Regions from separate parts of the Providencia sp. PROV004 genome, predicted to be linked through region 3. Evidence: predicted binding sites of a transcription regulator. Region 3 holds the regulator's gene; each other region holds the start of a gene.

Evidence for each region. Region 3 encodes LexA, which represses DNA repair genes until DNA is damaged. Its sites were predicted from a motif close to TNCTGTATGTACATACAGNA; they were not measured.
Region 1: the regulator LexA is predicted to act here: its motif matches at 2,359-2,378, upstream of uvrA (excinuclease ABC subunit UvrA).
Region 2: the regulator LexA is predicted to act here: its motif matches at 1,628-1,647, upstream of mutH (DNA mismatch repair endonuclease MutH).
Region 4: the regulator LexA is predicted to act here: its motif matches at 2,353-2,372, upstream of FVA69_RS12755 (metal-dependent hydrolase).

Annotation. Positions count from the first base shown of each region.
Region 1 covers NZ_CP042859.1:575,490-579,711, reverse strand. The annotation lists gene FVA69_RS02430 (MFS transporter) at 1-278, shown strand, start outside; gene FVA69_RS02425 (helix-turn-helix domain-containing protein) at 518-925, shown strand; gene FVA69_RS02420 (single-stranded DNA-binding protein) at 1,200-1,721, opposite strand; gene uvrA (excinuclease ABC subunit UvrA) at 2,440-4,222, shown strand, end outside.
Region 2 covers NZ_CP042859.1:1,429,282-1,433,503, reverse strand. The annotation lists gene sgrR (HTH-type transcriptional regulator SgrR) at 1-1,316, shown strand, start outside; gene mutH (DNA mismatch repair endonuclease MutH) at 1,877-2,563, shown strand; gene FVA69_RS06235 (TerC family protein) at 2,640-3,371, shown strand; gene FVA69_RS06230 (helix-hairpin-helix domain-containing protein) at 3,368-3,616, opposite strand; gene FVA69_RS06225 (alpha/beta fold hydrolase) at 3,781-4,222, shown strand, end outside.
Region 3 covers NZ_CP042859.1:465,516-469,737, forward strand. The annotation lists gene plsB (glycerol-3-phosphate 1-O-acyltransferase PlsB) at 1-1,346, opposite strand, end outside; gene FVA69_RS02040 (diacylglycerol kinase) at 1,473-1,847, shown strand; gene lexA (transcriptional repressor LexA) at 1,984-2,601, shown strand; gene zur (zinc uptake transcriptional repressor Zur) at 2,760-3,275, opposite strand; gene FVA69_RS02055 (TonB-dependent receptor plug domain-containing protein) at 3,718-4,222, opposite strand, start outside.
Region 4 covers NZ_CP042859.1:2,826,622-2,830,843, forward strand. The annotation lists gene FVA69_RS12740 (fructosamine kinase family protein) at 1-533, shown strand, start outside; gene FVA69_RS12745 (YniB family protein) at 695-1,234, opposite strand; gene hxpB (hexitol phosphatase HxpB) at 1,530-2,195, shown strand; gene FVA69_RS12755 (metal-dependent hydrolase) at 2,388-2,963, shown strand; gene FVA69_RS12760 (L-cystine transporter) at 3,145-4,222, shown strand, end outside.

The DNA.
Region 1 (4,222 bases), 110 kb from region 3:
ATTTGTTGGCGGGTATATTTGTGGGTGTTGCTTGGAATTTGCTTTTAATCAGTACCACCAACCTACTGCCCCATACATATAAAATGCATGAGCGAGCTAAAGTACAAGGCATGACTGATTTTCTTATCTATTTTTTCGGTGGAATAGGCAGTTTAGGAGCAGGCGTTCTTTTCTTCACTCTCGGATGGCAAGCGATGAATGTTCTATCTGTAATCATTTCCGCTACAATTTTAATGAGTTTTTGGAAGCTAAAAAAATATATCCCCAAACACCAATAAAAAGTGATATCACTGTGCGATGGTTTTATATTCAGAGAGCGTAATAATTTCATCTATTGTTAATCGATATGATGAATATATCTCCTTAAGATAAACTCTACTGGCTATAAACTAATTAAAAATCGGTATTTTGTCTGTTTTGCCAATTAACAAACTGAATTCAACTTTGTTTACTATTTATTTATTGGCTATTGACTGAATGAGGGATAAGATTAAAAAGTAACTAATAGGAAGATATTATGTATAAAGAAATCCCTGTTCCCTATAATGGGAAGTACACAGAATTTCAATCTACAGTTGTTAATGAAATATTAGTTTGGATTGAAATGAACTTAACCAGTCGTCTATTACTTGATGATATTGCACTAAAATCAGGATATACAAAATGGCATTTACAAAGAGTATTTAGAAAAGTTGTTGGTATGCCTTTAGGTGAATATATTCGCCGAAGAAGGATCTGTGAAGCTGCTAAAGACCTATGCTCCACTGAACTTCAAGTTATTGATATTGCATTAAAATACCAATTTGACTCCCAGCAATCTTTTGCAAAGCGATTTAGAGCTTATTTAGGTACGTCACCGTCAATCTACCGCCTGTCCGGTGAAAGCCAAAATGACCCATTACTACTGGAACCTAAAGTAGCTTGATACGCTAATATGAAAATAAAATTTATATTTCTTTTTTTTATAACACTACCAATACAAAGCCCCATGTAATTTAATTGCTGGGGATTTTTTATTTATTTAAGAAATTCTTAATTTAGAATTAATAAACTCTTAATGTTTCGGTTCTGTATTTGTTTTATCATTCCAATAAAAAACAATATTTTCTAGATATATATTATTAGCATTTATATTTATTAAAAAATAAAGACTTCACAAGGAAGCCTTTATTTTATTTATACATTCTAATCAGTAAGAATTAGAACGGAATATCGTCATCAAAATCCATTGGTGGTTCATTGGTTTGTGGTGCAGGTGCTGATGGGCGTGCGGCTGGCGCTCCACCACCACTGAATTGTTGTGCCGCTTGAGGCTGCTGTGGTTGGCCCCAACCACCTTGACCGCCTTGACCTTGTGATGGTGCATCACCGCCACGGCCACCTAACATTTGCATTGAGCCACCGATATTCACAACAACTTCTGTCGTATAACGATCTTGACCACTTTGATCTTGCCATTTACGTGTTTGCAGAGAACCTTCGATATAGACTTGTGAACCTTTTTTTAGGTATTCACCTGCTACCTCAGCAAGTTTGCCGAAAATAACGACTCGGTGCCATTCGGTTTTTTCACGCATCTCACCGGTTTGCTTGTCACGCCAACTTTCAGAAGTTGCCAGAGTCAGGTTTGCCACAGCTCCGCCGTTAGGCATATAACGGATTTCTGGATCTTGTCCTAGGTTACCGATAAGAATTACTTTGTTTACGCCTCTGCTGGCCATTTATTACTCCTGATGCATTGAATTTTAATCTCTGGATTAGCCGTGAAGTTTACCACGACAGAGCTGATTTGCACCAATATTTGAAATTGAGCTTGTTAATTTGCGAAACGCTTTCCAGCTTTTAGTGAAATTTCATAGTGCTTTTGTCAGTATAGACACAAAATAATGCATACCGCATCTATCTTTTCCTTTTCGATAAATTCAGATCGCTGTTTTTCTGTTTTTCTGTTTTTCTGTTTCACCATTAAAATCTTACTCTAAATAATTCAAGTTGTGGCTAGGCGGCAAGCGAAGATATCGTAGGGAGCATACAAAAGTATGTGACCTGCGTAGCTGAGAGAAGCCAACAACGCCACGGTTTGAAATATGACGAGCAGAACCTATTCTAAATAGTTCAAGCTGTGGCTAGGCGGCAAGCGAAGGTATCGCGGGGAGCATACAAAAGTATGTGACCTGCGTAGCTGAGAGAAGCCAACAACGCCACGGTTTGAAATATGACGAGCAGAACCTATTCTAAATAGTTCAAGCTGTGGCTAGGCGGCAAGCGAAGGTATCGCGGGGAGCATACAAAAGTATGTGACCTGCGTAGCTGAGAGAAGCCAACAACGCCACGGTTTGAAATATGACGAATAGGAAATACTGTATATCCATTCAGCCATAAATATGTGATAATAGTCTCTTGCGATTGTTCAATATCAAATCATCCGGGAAGTGGTAAATGGATAATATCGAAGTCCGCGGCGCACGTACGCATAATCTGAAAAACATCAATCTCGTCATCCCTCGCGACAAACTCATTGTTATTACTGGGTTATCTGGTTCAGGGAAATCATCTTTAGCTTTTGATACCCTGTATGCAGAGGGTCAGCGCCGTTATGTTGAATCTTTATCTGCTTATGCCCGCCAGTTTCTTTCTTTAATGGAAAAACCGGATGTCGATCATATTGAAGGGTTATCCCCTGCTATTTCGATTGAACAAAAATCCACTTCACATAACCCTCGTTCGACGGTCGGAACCATCACAGAAATTCATGACTATCTGCGATTATTATTTGCCCGTGTTGGTGAACCTCGCTGCCCTGATCACGACATACCGCTTGCAGCTCAAACTGTTAGCCAGATGGTCGATAATGTTTTGGCTCAACCCACCGATCGCCGAATGATGCTACTTGCTCCTGTCGTTAAAGAACGTAAAGGGGAGCATGTTAAGCTACTCGATAACTTGGCCAGCCAAGGCTATATCCGCGCCCGAATTGATGGGGAAGTTTGCGATCTCTCCGATCCACCAAAGCTCGAATTACAGAAAAAACATACGATTGAAGTCATTGTTGACCGTTTCAAAATTCGTGATGATATTGCTCAGCGTTTAGCCGAATCTTTTGAAACCGCGCTAGAACTATCTGGTGGTACTGCAATTGTCGCTGATATGGATGACGCAAACGCAGAAGAACTGGTTTTTTCTGCGAATTTTGCCTGCTCCGTTTGCGGCTACAGTATGGTAGAACTTGAACCTCGCCTATTTTCTTTTAACAACCCTGCTGGGGCCTGCCCAAGCTGTGATGGCTTAGGTGTTCAGCAGTTTTTTGATCCCGAAAGAGTCATCCAAAATACCGAAATCTCACTTGCCGGTGGCGCAATTCGCGGTTGGGATCGCCGTAACTTTTACTATTTCCAAATGCTAATGTCATTAGCTGAGCATTATAAATTTGATGTGGAAGCGCCTTACGACACCCTGAGCCCAGCTATCCAAAAAATTATTTTATATGGTTCAGGCAAAGAAACGATTGAGTTTAAATACCGTAATGACCGTGGCGATATCACTGTACGCCGGCACCCTTTTGAAGGCGTACTCAATAATATGGAGCGCCGCTATAAAGAAACGGAATCAACAGCTGTCCGTGAAGAGTTAGCGAAATATATCAGTAACCGTCCATGTGTCTCTTGCCATGGAACGCGCTTACGTAAAGAAGCGCGCTTTGTCTTTGTTGAAAATACAACGTTGCCGGAAATCGCAGATTACAGCATTGGCCACGCAATGGAATTTTTTCAAAACCTAAAACTCACTGGTCAGCGTGCTCAAATCGCAGAAAAAGTCTTAAAAGAAATTGGCGATCGCCTGAAGTTTCTCGTCAATGTTGGGCTTAATTATCTGACTCTTTCACGTTCTGCCGACACCTTGTCCGGTGGTGAAGCACAACGCATTCGTTTAGCAAGCCAAATTGGTGCAGGTTTAGTGGGTGTGATGTATGTCCTTGATGAACCTTCAATTGGCTTACACCAACGTGATAATGACCGCTTACTTGAAACCTTGATCCACCTACGCGATCTAGGAAATACCGTGATCGTGGTTGAACATGACGAAGACGCGATCCGCGCCGCAGACCATGTGATTGATATCGGCCCTGGTGCTGGGGTGCATGGCGGGCAAATTGTTGCCCAAGGAACATTGGAAGATATTGTCGCAAACCCAGATTCACTCACAGGTAAATTTTTAAGTGGTG
Region 2 (4,222 bases), 960 kb from region 3:
TACGAATTATTTATTATCGAGATTTCCCGACATTGCTTCCTGGTGCGCCAATGCGCCGCTCAGAAATTCACTTGATGAGCCAAATATTTAATGGCCTTACCCATATAAATGAGGAAAAAGGGGAAGTAGAAGATGGCCTTGCCCACCATTGGCAATCCACCAGCGATACCCAATGGCGTTTTTATTTACGCCCCGCTATTTATTTCCATCATGGGCGAGAAATGGTTACCGACGATATTATTTATTCCCTTTTACGCTTAAAAACCTGTTGGCCGCTATTCTCACATATTCAATCCGTTAGCTCACCGCAGCCTTATGTCATTGATATCACGTTAAGTGAGCCTGATAAACAACTACCTTGGTTATTAGGTAGCCACCATGCCGCCATTTTACCGAAAGAGTGGGAGAGCCTCGAAAACTTTAGCCGTTGCCCAATCGGCACTGGCCCTTATCAAGTAGAAAAAAACTTGCCACAAAAGCTGACCATTACGGCTTTCGACCGCTATTTTGGCTATCGTGCGCTACTCGATGAAGTGACCATTTGGGTGGTTCCTGAACTCTCTGAGCAAATGGTCTGTACAACATTAAAAATGGATGGTGATAAGCACCATAATGGCTCGCTCGAAAGTCGTATGGAAGAAGGCTGTTATTTCCTGTTAATGGATCAGCGTTCACCGATAGCTCAGCGTGAAGATGTTCGTAAGTGGTTATGTAGCTTTTTAACCCCTGTCAACCTACTTGCACATTGCGAACCTTTTTATCAGCGCCATTGGGCACCTGCTTATGGCCTGTTACTCCATTGGCATCACAGTAAAATGCTAACCTTGTTTCCCAAGCCTGAAGATTTAACTGAGCTTACTGTCACTTTTTATCGCCACCACCATGAGTTCTACGCAATTAGCCAAATTATGAAACGGGTTTTACAGATGCAAGGTGTGGAACTTAAGATCAATATCATTGATTACGATGATTGGTTTAATGGCAATGGAGAAAGTGATATTTGGTTAGCAACAGCTAACTTTTTTAAACCTCTCGAATTTTCCATCTTTGCAACCTTGTACGAAATGCCATTGCTACGACAATGCCTTAATAACCCTCTCAGCAATGAACTTAATCTGTGGCGTAATAACCAATTAGATGTCGAAGCTTGGTGTGAAAGCTTAGTTGACTCACAAATCTTTCACCCCGTTTTTCATCATTGGCTTGAATTGCAAGGCCAAAAAACCATGCGCGGTGTACGAATGAATACCTTTGGCTGGTTTGATTTTAAATCTGCGTGGTTTAAACCGTCTGAGGATAACCTAGAAAAATATTGATAGTTATAAACAGATGAAATGAATAATAAGGATGTTATTCACTTTTTCTGTGGATATCCATGTGAACAACCTCATGGTAATCAGGGTATATCCCCAAGTCGCTTTTTTATCAAAAAAAAGCACAGTTGAATAATCACTGATAAATCAAACAAATAAATAGCAAAATAGCCTTTCATCCACTGACTACTTTTTTAACTAACATGCTTAGGACTTTAACTGAGCAAAGATCAAACAACGTTGTATTTATCCACAAGATATGTGCTTAACTTACTCATATTTTGTGATTTGCGTCATAAAAACCGTTTCGTCAAGGCTGTAAATACACACAGTAATCTCTATTTTTCACAGTTATCCAGAAATCCTGTGGATAACCTAGTGCATGATCCTGTGATTATCTTGGGATGAACTTGAATAACCTCTGTAATAATTTATAACTTGGATGAATAAATGATATTATACCCCTATATATCAGATAGTTAAAAATACCAAAGAAAAAGTGTTATACTTCTTGAGTTATATGTATTTTCACTGGCTACTTTTTATACATTACTATTCAAACCATGACCCCATTTATTGCACCACCACCACCTGATAACGAAGCGACCTTAATGAGCCGAGCGCAAGCTCTTGCTGGCTACACGCTTGGTGAGCTCGCCCAACACGCAGCTATCCCTATTCCTCAGGATCTCAAGCGCGATAAAGGCTGGGTTGGTATGCTATTGGAATATTATTTAGGCGCGAATGCGGGAAGTAAGGCAGAGCAAGATTTCGCCCATATTGGAATTGAATTAAAAACCATTCCGATTGACCGGTATGGTGTTCCACTTGAAACCACTTTTGTTTCTGTTGCACCGTTAACAGGAAACAGTGGTTTAACATGGGAAAATAGCCATGTTCGCCGCAAGCTGTCCCGTATTTTATGGTTTCCTATTGAAGGGGAAAGGCAAATCCCACTCTCACAACGTAGAGTTGCAAACCCATTAATTTGGAGCCCGTCCCCGTTTGAAGAACAGTTGCTACGGCAAGATTGGGAAGAGTTAATGGACCTCATTGTGTTAGGCAAAGTGGAAAGTATTACTGCACGTCATGGGCAGGTATTACAAATTCGCCCTAAGGCCGCAAACAATAAAGCACTAACGGAAGCTATTGGTGAGTTTGGTCAGCCTATTATGACGCTACCACGTGGTTTTTATCTTAAAAAAGATTTTACCGCGCCCTTACTAGCACGGCATTTTAGTTTAAGTTAGTCGCTAACCATCGCCTGTACCAAAGCAGACGATAAATTATTATCACTGTTTAATTCGTTAATTAGAAGGTACCAAGATGTTTGAGTGGATACTGGATCCCAATGCCTGGATGGCACTCGCTACATTAACCATATTAGAAATTGTCCTAGGCATCGATAATATTATTTTCCTCAGTATTGTGGTGAGCAAACTTCCTAGTCACCAACAAAATAGTGCCAGACGGACTGGGCTTATTGCAGCAATGGTGATGCGTCTTGCATTATTGGCTTCTATTGCGTGGTTATCACGCCTTACCACCCCACTTTTTACTGTCGCTGACCATGTGGTATCCGCTCGCGATCTCATATTATGTGCAGGTGGGATCTTCCTTATTTGGAAAGCAAGCCAAGAAATTTTTGATACGATTGAAGGAGAAGGTGAAAATAGCCTAGCAAATAAAAAAGTGAGCTCATTTTGGGGGGCTATCGTTCAAATTGCTTTGTTAGACATTATCTTCAGTTTAGATTCCGTGATCACGGCTGTGGGGCTATCAGACCACTTATTTATCATGATGGCTGCGGTCGTCATCGCTGTGCTCATTATGATGCTTGCAGCCAAACCCATTGGCGACTTTGTTGAGCGCTACCCTTCTGTAAAAATCTTAGCCTTATCATTTTTGATTCTTGTTGGTTTCACCTTACTACTTGAAAGTGTTCAAGTTCATGTATCAAAAGGCTATATCTACTTTGCGATGTTCTTTTCCATGGCAGTACAAGTTCTCAATATCTTGCGTAGTAAGAAATGGAAAACGAGAAACCAAACTGATTAAGATGGCAATCTAACCGCTTGTTTAGCTGCTAAAATAGCCCCTTCTACCGCTTTTTTCGCTTGTGGGCTATTTTTCCAGCAACTTGAGCCTGTTAATGCGGCCCCATAAATTAAAATTTCATCGTAGGAAGCTTCACTTAATTGTGCGAGTGAACTAAACCCCATTTGTTCTAAACGGCTAATCACTGTGGGCCCGACCCCTTTAACTGCCAACAAAATCTGTTTTTCTGATTCAGAAAATGCCATTTTACTCTTCTCATTGTTAATGAATTGATATTTATTAAGCTAATATTTTGCATTTTACCTATTTAATACTTTAAAATTGCAACTATAACAATGCCAGTTTTAATAATTATTAGCTGACCTATCTTATCACCCAATCTGTACCTGCTCTGTGTTAGGAATTCACCATGTATAACGCACCACTGACCAACACACATCAACACACGATGAAATTACCTGATAACCGCCAATTTTGCTGGTTTGAATCAGGCCCTAAAACAGGTTTTCCTGTTATTTTTTGTACAGGAGCAGGGATGAGTGGTTCATTAGGGTTTGGTTTGGATTTACTCGAACAACTGAACATTCGTTTGATTGTTCCTGAACGTGCGGGCCTTGGTGAATCCACTTTTCACCCTGAAAAATCATTGAAAAGCTTTGCTATGGATGTGCAAGCACTGCTAAATGAGCAATCCATTACCCGATTTTCTGTCGTTGGTTTTTCTCAAGGTGCTGTTTTTGCGATGGCTATCGCCCACTATTGCCAGCCTATTTCACTGTCTATTGTGTCTGGGCAAGACCAATTTGAATACCCTGCAACTCGCGCGATACTCCGCACGGATGTCGTGAACA
Region 3 (4,222 bases):
TCTTTCTCTTTTTCTGCACCGCGCAGTTCTTTGGCGTAAGTACCCACTTCCATCACATGCTCATACCCGATGTAGATAGGAACAATGGTGATAGGGCGTGAGTCACCGCGCAACATCGCTTGTAACGTCATGGAGAGAGTACCCGTCTTAGGCTGTAACAAACGACCGGTACGTGAGCGCCCACCTTCCACAAAGTACTCGATGGAGTAACCTCGGGCAAATAGCTCACTTAAATATTCACGGAAAACGGTCGAATACAGTTTATTGCCTTTGAACGTTCGGCGAATAAAAAAGGCCCCTAAACGACGGAAAATAGGCCCAGCAGGCCAGAAATTGAGGTTGATCCCCGCGGCAATATGGGGTGGAACTAGCCCTTGATGGTATAGCACATATGAGAGCAGTAAGTAGTCCATATGGCTACGGTGGGATGGCACATAAACGATTTCATGGCCGTCTTGTGCTAGCTGGCGGACTCGTTCAGCGTGCTGAACATTAATGCCTTGATAAAGGCGATTCCAAGTCCAACTAAGAACCCTATCCGTTAAACGTACTGCTTCATAAGAGAAATTGGCTGCGATTTCTTCCATCATCCCAACGGCATTTTGCTGAGCTTTTTTGAGTGGAATTTTTTTACTGCGCGCTTCGTCTTCAACGGCTTTTTCAATTGCTTTTGACGTCAATAACTTATTAAACAGCTCATAACGTGCAGGGAGTTTAGGCCCAACTGCTGCGAGACGTTGGCGCGAATAGTGAATACGTGCGACACGAGCAAGTTTGTTGGCAATAATGGTGTCTGTACCGTGGTCTTGTGCCATTTTCCCAATTGAGACAATCGGAGATAAACGTACGAAGCTGTCACGTCCTAACCATAAAACGGCGAAGAATTTTTGGATGCCATTTAACAGTTTCAGTGGTGGTGCTGGGGTATGGCCTTCACGACCAGGTGAGCGCCCAAACATCACGGATGCCGGTAGCATTTGAATATCTAGATTTGGGTTGTTTTTATGCAAATCTAAATAAGCATGGAATGTTTTTACTGAATCCTTACGTGGATTCGGTGAATAATAGCGAAAAACACGTGGGCCATCATCGATAAAAACGTAGGCCGGAAGCTTCGTTCCATTGATATCATTGTCGACCAGCGGGTCTGGCAGACCAATAGCTAAGCATTGGTGCCGTAGCGTGAGGAGGTCAGACTTCGAATGATAAGGTAATACGTATAGGGTTGGCCTGTTGACATCAAGCTGCAACTCAGTGATGGGATCCGAAGGAATTAGTTTACTTTTTACCAATAATTTAAGTGGTAAATTCAACGTGTTGTAATATATTTTACGCCATAGTGACATAAATGATTATAGCCTCTTGTTAACAATGCTGCGCAATCATACCAGAAATACATGGTTAGATCTGTTACTGACAATTCACTTTGACCGTAAAAATCGATTATTGTTTGTATTTTTTAAGGAATAAATATGGCGAGTCAAGTTAAGGGCTTCACGCGAGTGATTAAAGCTGCGGGGTATTCCCTTAAAGGTTTGAAGGCAGCTTGGGTTAATGAAGCCGCATTTAGGCAAGAATCTGTTGCTGCAATTATCGCGATTTTTATCGCATTTTATTTAGATATCAGCTATATAGATAGGATTTTGTTAGTGAGTTCTGTTGTTCTGGTGGCAATAGTCGAATTACTGAATAGCGCGATAGAAGCCGTAGTTGACCGTATCGGAAGTGAATATCATGAACTTTCAGGGAGAGCTAAAGATATTGGTTCTGCCGCGGTATTTGTGAGTATCGGTTTAGCGTTGTTTATTTGGGTACTTGTATTATGGCAGCGCTATTTCCCTGGTTAAGGTGTTTGGTTACTTAATCAGGTAAAAAGAAAATAAATCGATAACAAATGCTTAAATTGAGCGATTTAACTGTTCCAAATCTTCATTTACCTGTATATACTCACAGCTTGACTGTATAAACAAACAGGGGAACGGAATGAAAGCACTGACGGCTCGACAACAGCAGGTTTACGATCTAGTGCGTGACCACATTTCGCAGACGGGTATGCCTCCTACACGCGCTGAGATAGCAGCAAGCCTTGGTTTTCGTTCGCCTAATGCGGCAGAAGAACATTTAAAGGCCTTAGCGCGTAAAGGGGTTATTGAAATCGTCTCAGGTGCATCTCGAGGTATTCGTCTGCTTCTTGAAGAAGAAACCGAAGATCAGGGGTTACCTCTGATTGGACGTGTAGCTGCTGGCGAACCATTATTAGCACAGGAACATATTGAGAGCCACTATCAAGTTGACCCTGAGCTGTTTAAACCACATGCAGATTTCTTATTGCGTGTGAATGGGATGTCCATGAAAGATATTGGTATTATGGATGGCGATTTATTAGCTGTGCATAAAACACAAAATGTACATAACGGGCAAGTAGTGGTTGCACGTATCGAAGATGAAGTCACTGTTAAACGTTTTAAGCAACAGGGTAACCGTGTTGAGTTAATAGCAGAAAACCCAGAATTCGAACCTATTGTTGTTGACTTGCGTCAGCAAAATTTCACTATTGAAGGTTTAGCGGTTGGGGTTATTCGTAACAGTGATTGGTATTAATTTTCGTTAGCAACCAGCTGTGTTACAGACGGTGAAGACGATTGCAGGCAGATTTCATGGTTTTATTCTGAAGTCTGCCTGTTTTGTTTCCTTTCTTATATTTTTCTCTTCTCTATTTTCTCTTTGCATTTCATCAAACGATCTAGCAGTCCGGCTATTTACTTTTTCTTAGGGGTTACAGGTTGTTCGTGGTTATGATGACAATGTTCATGATCTTGGCAGCTATTCACTTCGTCGCAATTTTTACATAAACCATGGTTTTCCACTACGGTATGCCTTAAGCGGAATTGGTGTTCATCTGCCAAATTAATAATTGCGGCTTCTATCGTTGTGCAATCACTTTCCGTTACGCTTCCGCACTGGTCGCAAATTAACATAACAGAGATATGGCTTGGGTTATCAAAATGGTGACAAACAACATAGCTGTTGGTTGATTCGATTTTATGGATAAAACCTTGCTCCATTAAGAACTCAAGGCCACGATAAACGGTAGGTGGCTTAGCCTGAGGTTCAATTTCACGTAGTAAGTCGAGTAAATCATAAGCACTGATCGCACCATGCTGTTGTGCTATTAGGCTCAATACCGTTTCTCTCTGTGGTGTCAACCTGACGCCTCTTGATTGGCAAATATGTTCTGCCATCGCAAGAACTTTTTTTTCACTCATCTTTTCCATTTTACTGACCCCACCCGTTGAAAAATGCAAATGTTTACTGCACACAAGTTTATCACAGTTTCTTGAACTATTGAGAATCAAGAGATGAATGCGGTGCTATCAAAAAATTTTAGCTTTGCTGAGTTTTTTTTGACTAATAAATAAAATATAAAAAATGATATTTAATTTTATTTAAAAATAAACAGATAAAATGAAACATATATTAAACAAATTTATTATAAATTCATAACTCATGATGAACAATTAATTGAAAGATTTAGTTTTAATTTGATGTAATTTTAATTAAGACTTATCTTGCCTTTAATTTACAACCTTCTTTTCTCACCCTCTAAAGCTTACTTTATGGGGTTTATGTTTATTATTTTTGCAGGAGCACAGATTAATCTTATTTTATTTATATAATATTAGGCAATGATTAAAGTCATTGCCTAATATATTTAGATTAGTATTTATATTCAATACCTAACCAATAATTACGACCCTCTTCGATATACCCATTAGTATATTCATATGATTTATCGAATAAGTTATTAACTGATGTATTAACAGATATTCCTTGTCCAAAGTCATAATCTAAACGTAGGTCAGTTTTGGCATATCCACGCACTTTGCTATCTGCATCGACATAATTAAAGGCCCAGCTTCTTGCTTCTTCGGTTACAGTGATGCTGAATGGCTCATAAGGGGTAAATTTCACCCAAGCGAAGGCTTTGTGGATAGGTAATTCAGCAACATGTTTAACGCTGTAGTGTTTTGGATCAGCATGAATGTAGCCGTAACTTAAACCCGCTTCTAACCAATCGGTAATTTGCCCGTTAGTCCCTAAATCAATGCCAAAGTAGTCAACTTTGCCGCTGTTACGATTTTCGAGTATATAACCTCCATCCTGATTAGTACCGACACGATGCGCCATAATGGCATCAGTTACATGGTTATAATAGAGACTT
Region 4 (4,222 bases), 2.2 Mb from region 3:
TACATCAATGGGAAGAGCAGCCTAGTTACGGGTTTGATTTTGATACAATGCTAAGCACAATTGTACAGCCTAATGGCTGGGAAAAGCGTTGGAATTCATTTTTTGCAGAAAAGCGTATTGGCTTACAATTACAACTCGCCTCCGAAAAAGGAATGGTATTTAGCGATATTCAGCAAATTGTCGATATTGTTAAGGACAAACTTGCAGGACATCAACCACAACCTTCTTTATTACATGGTGATTTATGGCCAGCAAACTGTGCTATCACTCAAAATATTGAAGGAGTACTGTATGACCCCGCCTGTTATTGGGGCGATAGAGAATGTGATATTGCGATGTTACCGTTATATCAAGAACTTCCGATCCAAATTATCGATGGCTACCAAAGTGTTTGGCCATTGCCAAATGGATTTTTAGATAGGCAACCAATCTATCAGTTATATTATTTACTCAATCAAGCCCATATCTTTGGTAATGAACAAAGCTACCACCAAGCACAAACAATTATTGATAACCTACTCAACGAAAAATAAGCTCCTGTTTTTTAATATTAAGTACGACGAATAGTTAATTTTCTAAATAATTCGCGTTATGAGTAGGCGGCAAGTGCAGATATCTCTGGGAGCATACATCAGTATGTGACCCGAGTAGCTAAACGCAGCCAACACCCTCATAACGTGACGTATGACGAAAATTACCAGTTAAGGAAGCGTAGAAGAAAATACAAGCCAACCCCCAATACAATTGGCCAAAAATAAAGAAGAAAAAATTGAGAGAAAATGGTGTGACGTGGAATAGTTACCTTAGCTTCTAGTTCTTCTTTTGAGATGTCTATGCCTTTTGCTTTTTCTATAATCACGTGGTCTTCTAAGCTTTCACGGATAAACTTAATTTGTCGGTACATGCGCAAACCTGATGCACTTAATGCAAGCCCAACAAAAATAAAAATAAAAATGATGATAAAGCCGATATTGCTGCCAGAAAACCCATTAGCAACTTGAGGTACTGGTGAGTTATTCCAAAAGAAATTTAGGAAAGGCGTAGTTTGACGGGCCATTTCCGCCATTAATTTAATAAAATCATTAGCGACTGCATTGATCCCTTCACCTGCAAGCCCCTTCATGCCAGCCAGTTTAATTAAAGACGCCAATGTCGAAATTAATGCTAACAGAAAAACAACCCAACCCAGAATACGTTTGCCGATTGCGACATAATTGGCATTATGGTAATTCATTACTGCTTTTCCTCAGCGTTATTATTTTTGATAAATTTTTACAATGATTTTTCAACGCTAATCATAGCTGAAAAAAGTCATCGTCTCCAAATTTCAATTCATAATTGATAACAATATTTAGACTTTCAGACTAATCAAAATAGTATGGTTATTAATTATCATTATATTTTTACTTCATGCTGTCCGATAATTCTTCAATATTGCCCTAATACTGACCTCAAGTAATACGCTTGAAGCCTGTTTACTGATATCATTGCTCCTTCGTTAATAGATACGACATGAATGGAGTTTTGACATGTACCATAATCTTCCCATCCAATCGGTCATTTTTGATATGGATGGTTTACTGATCGACTCGGAACCTTTTTGGGCACAGGCTGAACTTGAGATTTTTTCACAATTGGGTGTCGACGTTTCAATTGCTGATACCCTGCCTGATACCTTAGGTTTACGTATTGACCATGTGGTGGAGCTTTGGTACCACGCTTCCCCTTGGCAAGGATGCAGCCAAGAAGAAGCCACACAACGCATCATTGACCGTGTTGTTGGCTTAGTTGAAGAAACTCGCCCTATTCTACCCGGTGTGCAACATGCCATGGAACTTTGCCGGTCAATGGATTTAAAAATTGCCCTGGCTTCTGCTTCTCCTTTATACATGTTGGAAAAAGTATTAAACCTTCTGGATATTCGTGATTATTTCTCTGCGGTTATTTCTGCGGCTAATTTACCCTTGAGTAAACCTCATCCTGAAGTTTATCTTAAAGCAGCAGCTGAGTTATCAACTAAACCGGTCAATTGCGCATCATTAGAAGATTCATTTAACGGTATGATTTCTGCAAAAGCGGCCAGAATGCGTTCAATTGTGGTACCTGACAGCAAGCATTTTAATGATCCGCGCTTTGGTTTAGCCGATATCAAACTAGCCTCACTGAATGACTTAAAGGCTGAACATTTACGTTAAGAATACTTTGTGTGTCTAAGAAGTGTTCTCCCCTATCTAACTTAGGTAGGGGAATTGTGTTAATTTATAAAATCCTTTCCTTATCTGCTAATAAATAAGAGTTTTTTTACCTTTCTAGTACTATCATATTCTTTTCAAACACTTTATACTGCCAATCAACTGTATAGATAAACAGATGGTATTTTATCCACCATGACAGCTGAAGGGCATCTGCTTTTTTCCGTCGCCTCTTTAATAATGGCTCATAAACTTCAAATCACCCCAGAGATTGCTCATGGTGATTGGCTGCACATGGTTCCAGGAGCCTTATTAGGCGCATTATTGCCCGATATTGACCACCCCTCCTCAATTCCTGGTCGATTACTGCGGATTTTCTCATTACCCATTTCCAAGCTTTGTGGGCACCGTGGGTTTACTCATAGCCTAGTTGCATGGTTTCTATTGATGATTTCTTGTTATCAATGGGTACCTAAAGAATGGGCAATCCCAAATGATATTATCCAAGCCTTTTTATTGGGTTATATCAGCCATCTAGTCGCCGATATGCTCACGCCTTCGGGGGTACCGTTACTATGGCCACTCCCCCAACGTTTTTGTTTTCCCATGATCCGCGGTAAAAATAGCCAACGTGGAGAACGCTTTGTTGCCATTATTTTGACCGTTTGTGCCTGCTTATTACCCGCAGGTTACCAATTCGATTTTTATAATCACGTTGATGTGATTATAAAATACATTCATAATCAAATAGATACATACTTCCCTACATAATTTATAGTTTTGTCATATAATGTAAGTATGAATAATACTATCTTATTACTTTTTGGTATAAGAAATGTGTTTTATCAGCTGATAACATATAACCAGTTGTTTGAAGTAACTAAATCCTTATAACAAATAAGGATTAAAGGGCAAGTAACACACCTTATAAAAATATGATTTGGAGTTCGGAATGAATATTCCTCTAATTATTAATGTGCTCGGCTTTGTAGCACTACTAATACTGTTGGCAAAACTAGGGGCTAAAGGCTGGAGCCTATCTAAAAAAGTTTTAGTCGGTCTGGTTTTCGGTGTTGCCTATGGGGTAATACTGCACCTCGTGTACGGTAGTGGCCACCAAACGGTAAAAGACTCCATTCTGTGGTTTAATATTGTCGGAAATGGGTATGTGCAGCTATTACAAATGGTGATTATGCCATTGGTATTTGCTTCAATTCTAAGTGCGGTGGCAAGATTACATAAAGCCTCTTCACTGGGTAAAATTAGCTTTTTAACAATTGGCACTTTGTTATTTACCACTGCTATTGCTGCGTTAGTTGGTATTTTAATTGCCAATGTATTCGGCCTGACCGCAGAAGGTTTAGTTCAAGGTCAATCTGAAACTGCTCGCTTATCTGCAATAGAAAGCAATTATATTGGGAAAGTTTCTGACTTAACCGTACCTCAATTAATTTTATCATTTATTCCAAAAAATCCATTTGCGGATTTAACTGGAGCAAATCCAACATCGATTATTAGTGTCGTTATTTTTGCTGCCTTCCTCGGCGTTGCCGCACTACAATTGTTTAAAGATGATAAAGAGCGTGGTGAAAAAGCCTTAGCTGCAATTGATGTTATGCAAGCTTGGGCAATGAAATTAGTTCGCTTAGTAATGCGTTTAACGCCGTATGGTGTGATGGCGCTGATGATTAAAGTTGTAGCAAGTTCAAACTTACATGACATCATCAACTTAGGAACCTTTGTTATTGCCTCTTATGTTGCATTAGGCATTATGTTTGTCATACACGGTATTTTAGTTGCGACAACAGGCTTAAACCCGATTAAATTCTTTAAAAAAGCTGGGCCAGTGTTAACCTTTGCATTCACGAGTCGTTCAAGTGCAGCAAGTATTCCACTGAATATTGAAACACAAACACGTCGTTTCGGTATCCCTGAGTCCATTGCTAGTTTCTCAGCATCTTTTGGTGCAACGATTGGGCAAAATGGTTGTGCAGGTATCTACCCTGCAATGTTAGCGGTAATGGTAGCAC